DNA from 2 places in the Rhizobium sp. WW_1 genome. Region 1 is predicted to be linked to the other one. Evidence: riboswitches for the same ligand, from Rfam matches in the RefSeq annotation. Region 1 holds a riboswitch; the other holds the start of a gene.
The links. Region 1 has a riboswitch for cobalamin ahead of BJ928_RS20520 (DUF1636 domain-containing protein). Riboswitches for the same ligand answer to the same signal wherever they lie in the genome.

Region 1 (3,773 bases):
CTTCGCCTGAATCTCGGCAAGCTGCTTGCGATAGCCGGAAACGAGCGCTTCCGCCCTGTCCTCAACGCGGAAAATCTTGCCGAGGTTGAGGAGATCCACGAACATATCGTCCATGGTCGGCTTGTTCTTCTGCATGACGAAGATGCAGGATTCCGTCAGCTCATAGACCTTGATGCCGAGGGGAGCCAGGGTTTCCGGCGTCACCTCGCCACCCACCTTCATGCCGTAATTCCAGCCGGCAAAGAAGAAATCCGCATTGGCACCGAGCAGCACCTCCTTGCTCGGATATTTCGGCGACAGCTCCGGCAGCTCTTTCACGCCTTCGCGCAGCTTCTCGTCCAGCGTCTTCCAGCCGGAAACGCCGGTATAGCCGACCATACGATCCTGAAGCTTCAGCGCCAGCATCATTTCCGTGAGGTTGACATCATTCGAGATGGCGCGCTCGGGCGCCTTGTCGAAAGTCACGTCGCGATTGCAGCTGCGCACCGTGACGGGTTCGGCCAGCGCCGCGCCCGCGAGCAAGCTTCCGAGAAGCAAGACTGCTGCAGAAGAGGATATGCGAGAAAACATGAATGACTCCAATGATCTAACTATCGAAGAGAGAATGAAAATCGTTGCGGGCCGTTATCGGTGCGATGCAGGCGGGCGCCGACACGGAATGCGTTCGATACGTGCTCGACGGTCAGGACTTCGGCCGGTTCGCCCTGCCCCGTGAGCCGGCCGCAATCCATAACGGCGACCTGTGTCGCGAAGTCTGCTGCAAGGTTGATGTCGTGCAGCGTCGTGACGATCGTCGGCCCCAGCCCCTTGAGCAGTTCCAGAATTTCGAGCTGGTGCCGGATATCGAGGTGATTGGTCGGCTCGTCGAGGATGATGAGTTCCGGCTCCTGGGCTAAGGCGCGTGCGATCAATGCCCGCTGCTTTTCGCCGCCTGAGAGTGACGCGAATTGCCTCAGCGCCAGAGATTCCAGCTCCAGCCGCGCCAGGGCCCCGGTCGTCACGTCATGGTCGCGATCGTTCCAGCGCGCCATGCCCTTGCGATGCGGGATGCGCCCCATCAGCACCACATCGCGGACGCTGAACGGAAAGCTGTCAGGTGTTTCCTGCGGTACGACGGCGATGCGCTGCGCGACCTCTCGCGGGCCGATGGACCAAAGATCGACGCCGTCGAGGCGCACCGAACCGCGCTGCGGCTTGAGACCGCGATAAAGGCAGCGGAGCAAGGTTGATTTACCCGCCCCGTTCGGACCGATGATAGCCAGCCGGGCGCCGGCTTCGACGGACAATGTGATGCCGCTGATGATGGGCATGCCCTTCTGGGCTCCCCAGGTGACGCCATCGGCGTCCAATCGCGCGCTTCGTACGGACATCGTCGGCTCCTATTGCAACGGCGACGGCTGGTATTCGGCCGCAACGATGGCGGCGGGGATGCGCGCAAGCGTCTTGCCGCCGAGCGCGCTTGGGCGTTCGCTTTCGCGCGTGAGCCCGTCGGGTCGATCCTGATAAAGCCGAGCGAAGGCAACGAGGGCGCCGATATCGGTCGCGTCCTCGATGTCGCCGAAGAGATAGGTCGCTTTCGCCCTCGCCTGAAAGGCGACCGTGCATGGCCGCTCGCAGCCTGCCATGCAGACACTGCCCGAGAGGCTGAAATCGTCGGAAAGTGCTTCGCCTGCCTCGGACATGGCCGCTTGCAGGTGTTTCAAGAGATCGAGGCCGGGCCGGCACGGCCTGTCGACGTGGCGGCAATTCGTGCATACGGTGATCCGATGCATCGCCTCTTTTGCTTTGTCCATGAGATGCCTCCCGGAGATTTCGCCGGAGGCACAGTCAATAGAGGGCCGGCGCGCACAACGGCGCCTTCGCCCAACCACTGATTTTCCATCGGAACACCCCGTCCGTTGCAGTTGATATCCTCGATGGCAGGTCTCCTGGCTTACGGGTCACAGCCCGTTCGCGCCTTCCCGGCATAAAGCCAGTGGCGTGCTGCGAACGCGCTCTCCGCTTACAGTTGCGGGGGCAGCCACGGTCTTGGCCCCTGATGGGTAATCCGCACCGTGTTCCCTTTTCAGCCGCCATCGGGATCGATCCGCAGGCGGCACCATCGGGGCTATTCATCTCATAGAAAACAGGGGTGGGCAACGGCGATGTCATAAGTGATGTCGTTTGTCCTGAGGTCCGGTTGGGCAATAGGTTTCCGTTACGTTATTACATAACGGAAGACAAGAAAAATTTGCGCCCACGCGCCATCTCCGCTGCAAGGCGAAGCGCGTCGCGGCCTTGATCTTGGAGAGAAGACGTTGCGGAGCGGCTACATCGCCTTGCAATGCGGATGGAAGCGCTCCGCCACATCCTCGGCCGCGGCATAGGCCTGCGTTACGATCTCCGGTACGAGATCGATGTCAGGGAGGCTTCCAAGCCCCAGAGGACCGATGGCAAAGAGGCCCTCCGTCGCGTAGCCATTGACCTCGAGTCCGCCTGTCGCATCGACGGCGAGACCAAGACCCAATTCGTCCGGCACCGCAAGGCCGGCATCGATAAGGCTGCGCAGCAAAGGCGCATTCAGATCGGGCGCCTGGCATCGACAGTCGATCACATCGTCGGCATAGAGCTGCTCGGTCTCCTGCCGCCCTGCGGGCCGCAAAACCAGTCCGGTCGGCGTCCGCCGAATGAGATGACCACGCCGTAATTGCGTGTTGCCCTCGGCCATCTCCTGATTCAGACGAACATGCAGCGCTTCGGGCAACCGGTTGCGATGGCTGTCGTAAAGCGCCCGAAGATGGCGGTTGAACTGCTGCTTCTGGCCGGCCGGCAAGGAGCGCCACAGCGATCGCGCATGCTTGCGCAAACCATTCATGACGGATTGCCAGCTCTGGCCGCTCGCCTCCGCCTCCGCACAAGCCTTTCGGATGAAGCGAACGATTTCGCTGAGCTTTCCGGGCATCTCGTCGGCGGGGAAGACCGGGTCGGCATTGCTGCGCGTGTGGCTCTGCGGCAGGAACCCTCGCCGCGAAACGATGGTGATCTGCCCCGTATAGCCGCTCTCTCGCATCTGCAGCAGCCGGTCGACGACGCGCAGTCCGCTTCCGAGCAGGATCGTATGCGGTCGTGACACGAGACGACGAGCGCGCACGGCCGTCGGAACGGTCACAAGATCGCTTGCCTGCGTTTCCTGATCGGCAACGCCGTAGCCGGTCGCCAGCACCACCATATCGAATGGCGCATTGGCGGCGCCATCGCTTTCCACGACGAAGCGGCCACCGCGAACACGTCGGAGTGCGAAAACCGTCTCGCTGCTGACCTGCACGGCAACATCACGCCGCGAGGAGAAGGCTTCCGAAAAGCGCTGGTAGACATAGTCGCTGAAAATGCTCTTAGGCACGAAGATCTGCAGGAAGCCGGGTATTGCCGCCGGAACGGCACTACGGAAAGGCGCGTTGCTGGAAAGCCATTGATTGAAGTCGTCGGGATCGCCGGCGGAGACGGAAAGATCGCGAACGCGGCTGTTCAAGATTTCGCTGCTATGACCGGAGGCCAGTGCCTGACCACCACTGACGCTGGAATTGGGGTCGAAAAGCTGCAGATGGAAGGGAAAGCGCACCGTCTTCATCAGGGCGATGGCCATCATCATGCCGGAAAAACCACGACCGATCACGGCGATGCGCGGCATCGCATAGGGCTGCGCCGTCGCGTTCGTCCTCGCGGAAAAGAATCCCTGAACCGTCATATCAACTCCTGAGTCAAGAGGTGGTCGATCATGCCTTTCTTGGGGCTTG
Region 2 (3,773 bases), on a different contig from region 1:
ATGGGACGTCTATCCGATGGGCGGGCTTATCAATGGTCGGCTGAGCAACGAAGAGAAGCGACGCTATCTGCGCACCGGCGATCCCGATCAAACCGCCTTCAACCACGATCTCTACCGCGCAGTCGGTCGCGGCCGTGTGTGGGTGATGGAACAGCAGCCGGGACCGGTGAACTGGGCTTCGCACAATCAGTCGCCGGCGGACGGCATGGTGAGGCTGTGGACGTGGCTTGCCTATGCGCATGGCGTCGACATGGTCTCCTACTTCCGCTGGCGGCAGGCGCCGTTTGCGCAGGAGCAGTTCCATGCTGGTCTTCTCCTGCCAAACAGCGAAGAGGATCAGGGCTATGGGGAAGTGGCCGAGGTCGTCGCCGAGATGAAACGGCTGCCGAAGGGCGAGATGCGCGGCAAGGCTTCGGTGGCACTGCTGCTCGATTACGACTCGCGTTTCGCGACCCGTGCCTTGCCGCAGGGGCGCGACTACGCTGCTTCCGCCCTTGCGCTCGACTGGTATTCGGCTGTCTCTCGCCTCGGTGTCGATGTCGATTTCATCGGACAGCATTCCGATCTCGAGGAATATAGGCTGGTGCTCGCACCCGATCTCGTCATTCCCGATCCGGACTTCATTGCACGGCTCAAGACCTCCGGCGCCAAGGTGCTGTTCGGGCCTCGCAGCGGCAGCAAGACGCGCGACATGCACATCCCCGCTGATCTGCCGCCGGGCATACTGGGCGACCTCCTCGATTTCCGCGTCACGCGTGTCGAATCCTTGCCGGCCTTTCAGTCCGAGACCGTCCTTTACGGCAATGCGAGTCACCAGACCTCCGTCTGGCGCGAAACGATCCGGACATCGGAAACCGTGCTTGCGACATTCCAGGGAGAGTATCGCTCGGATTCCCCGGCGGTGATCGGCAATGATGTCGCACGCTACTGCGCCACGCTGCCGCGTGACGAGTTCCTGTTGAAGTTGATGGGTGACACGCTTGCTTGGGCCGGCGTGGGCAGCTTGCCGGATCTTGGCGATCTGCGCCTTGCCCGGCGCGGAAGGCTGCACTTCGCCTTCAATTACGGAAGCGTCGCGGCAACAGTACCGGCAGGGCAGAGTGCAACATTCCTTGTCGGCAATCGAACGCTTGCGCCTGTCGATGTGGCGATTTGGCTCGACGGCGGCTAAGCGTCGTCACTCGAGCAACAAGACGCAAATGGCCGACGCGCGTGCCGGCCATTTGCGTCGCGGCGCTTCCTGCGTCGATTTCATGAAAACGCCAGATGTCGTCTTACAGGGCACCGATGTCGTTTTCCTATGCGCGCCTCGCCTTCTCCCGTGATCTTCTGGACATGTTCAAGGTGCCGTCGGGATTTCCCCGGCGGATAATTGGGAAACCGGTCTTAAGCCGGTGCTGCCCCCGCAACGGTGGCGGACCGAATGCCTCGATTGATGCCACTGGCGGAACAGCCGGGAAGGTATCGAGGTGTCCGAGCGGACAGGTCCGAGCCCGGAAACCAGCCTTGAATGCAGGCTCGACTGATCGCGGTGGGCGATCGAGAGGCGGATACGGGTGTTTTGACTTCACTTCGTTCCGATCTCGCAACACCATATCAGTCGCGCACGCGCCGGCCGGACGCCGCAGAAGCTTGCGGTTGCCGCGACCGATTTTGCTGCTGTTCAGCCCGTTGAGGAGCGGGCCGATCCGAAAGGGCCCGAAATCTCGGGCAATCATGATCCAGCGTTCAATCAAGGAGGAGATGGCATGACTGGGAACAGAGGCGTCGTCTATTTACGGCCCGGCAAGGTCGAGGTTCGCGATATCGACGATCCGAAACTGGAGGCGCCGGACGGTCGGCGCATCGAGCATGGTGTGATCCTGAAGGTGATCTCCACGAATATTTGCGGCTCCGATCAGCACATGGTGCGTGGACGCACGACGGCGATGCCCGGCCTCGTGCTCGGGCATGAGATCACCGGACAGATCATCGAAAAGGGTAGCGATGTCGAGATGCTCGACGTCGGCGATATCGTCTCGGTGCCGTTCAATGTTGCCTGCGGCCGCTGCCGTTGTTGCAAGTCGCAGGATACCGGCGTCTGCCTGACGGTTAATCCATCGCGTGCCGGCGGTGCCTACGGCTACGTCGATATGGGCGGCTGGATAGGCGGCCAGGCACGCTATGTCATGATACCCTATGCGGACTTCAACCTGCTGAAATTCCCGGACCGTGACAAGGCCCTGGCGAAAATCCGTGACCTCACCATGCTGTCGGACATCTTGCCGACCGGCTTTCATGGCGCCGTTCGTGCCGGCGTCGGTGTCGGCTCTACTGTCTATGTCGCAGGCGCAGGTCCGGTCGGCATGGCGGCTGCCGCTTCAGCCCGCATCCTGGGTGCCGCTGTCGTCATGGTCGGTGATTTCAACAAGGATAGACTTGCGCATGCCGCCAAGGTTGGCTTCGAGCCGATAGATCTTTCCAAGAGCGATCGTCTCGGCGATATGATCGCGGAAGTCGTCGGCATCAACGAGGTAGATAGCGCGATCGATGCAGTTGGCTTCGAAGCGCGCGGACATTCGGGAGGCGAGCAGCCGGCAATCGTGCTCAATCAGATGATGGAGATCACTCGGGCGGCTGGTTCGATCGGTATTCCTGGGTTGTATGTGACGGAAGACCCAGGTGCCGTAGACAGTGCTGCCAAGCAAGGCAGCCTGTCTCTGCGCTTCGGGCTCGGTTGGGCCAAGGCACAATCCTTCCATACGGGTCAGACGCCGGTGCTTAAATATAATCGCCAACTCATGCAGGCGATCCTGCACGACAGATTGCCGATTGCCGACATCGTCAACGCCAAGATCATCTCGCTCGAAGATGCAGCACAAGGATATGAGAGCTTCGATCAAGGCGCTGCAACGAAGTTCGTGCTCGATCCGCATGGCGAGCTGACAAGGGCGGCCTGAAGAAGAAAGGCTCATCGGGATCACATGTCGATCCCGAGGCGAATATGAACGGGGGCGGAGGCTGCTATCTCCGCCCCCGATGTCATATCGGTCAACGCATAGGAGTTTGCCGAACAACGAAATGGCGGCAAGAACCGGCGACGGCATCAACCGATCCATTCGTGCAGTTGCCGGCTTGTGCGCCGCCAAAGGATAATTCAAGCAAATATGCGCTGCAGCAAGGCCCGTCTAAGCCTCCAGTCTTGGCTGGACGCGAGTGATCGCAGCGAGAGATAGCGGCAAATTCGCGCCTGTCGGGCTCAAAAAGCGGCAGCGAGGCGACTTTGGTGGCTAATTATCGACAATAAATGTCGGATTATGTTGCCATTATACATCTATCCTTTACATATATGCGGGCATCCATGCGGAGGAGCTTCGTCATCGCTTCCTAAGCAACGGCGGCTTGACAAGGAACGCTAACCTGAAGAGATCGAACCAATGGCAAACTTTCTTGAGAAATGGACTTCAAAAAAGGCTGATAAGCCGAAGGCTGGCACGCGGAATGTCGTCGATACATTTCGTGCTCGAGTGGCGGAACAGAAGGCATATCTGGAGGAGTACGAGCGTGACGCGGCCGGCTTCAAGAAGTGGCGCTCCACTTGGTTCCAGCGTGTTCCCGGCGGCTTCGGTGTGACGGTCGGTCGCGATTCCGTCAATGCCGGTCGTGGATTGAGCTATGTCGTTGTTGATGGCGTCAAGGACGTGGCAGATTTTCTCGATGATCTGGCCCATCACGCAGAACATGATACCGGCTTCCGGCAGGCTCTCGAACAGAACCGTCAGCGTCGTGTCGCA

Region 2: another riboswitch for cobalamin. It lies ahead of fdhA (formaldehyde dehydrogenase, glutathione-independent); the one in region 1 lies ahead of BJ928_RS20520 (DUF1636 domain-containing protein).

What each region holds. Positions count from the first base shown of each region.
Region 1 is NZ_RAIN01000006.1:502,498-506,270, reverse strand. It holds gene BJ928_RS20530 (ABC transporter substrate-binding protein) at 1-570, opposite strand, end outside; gene BJ928_RS20525 (ABC transporter ATP-binding protein) at 591-1,370, opposite strand; gene BJ928_RS20520 (DUF1636 domain-containing protein) at 1,380-1,793, opposite strand; cobalamin riboswitch at 1,901-2,118, opposite strand; gene BJ928_RS20515 (FAD/NAD(P)-binding protein) at 2,309-3,724, opposite strand.
Region 2 is NZ_RAIN01000004.1:304,366-308,138, reverse strand. It holds gene BJ928_RS14555 (beta-galactosidase) at 1-1,171, shown strand, start outside; cobalamin riboswitch at 1,326-1,524, shown strand; gene fdhA (formaldehyde dehydrogenase, glutathione-independent) at 1,749-2,939, shown strand; gene BJ928_RS14545 (hypothetical protein) at 3,417-3,773, shown strand, end outside.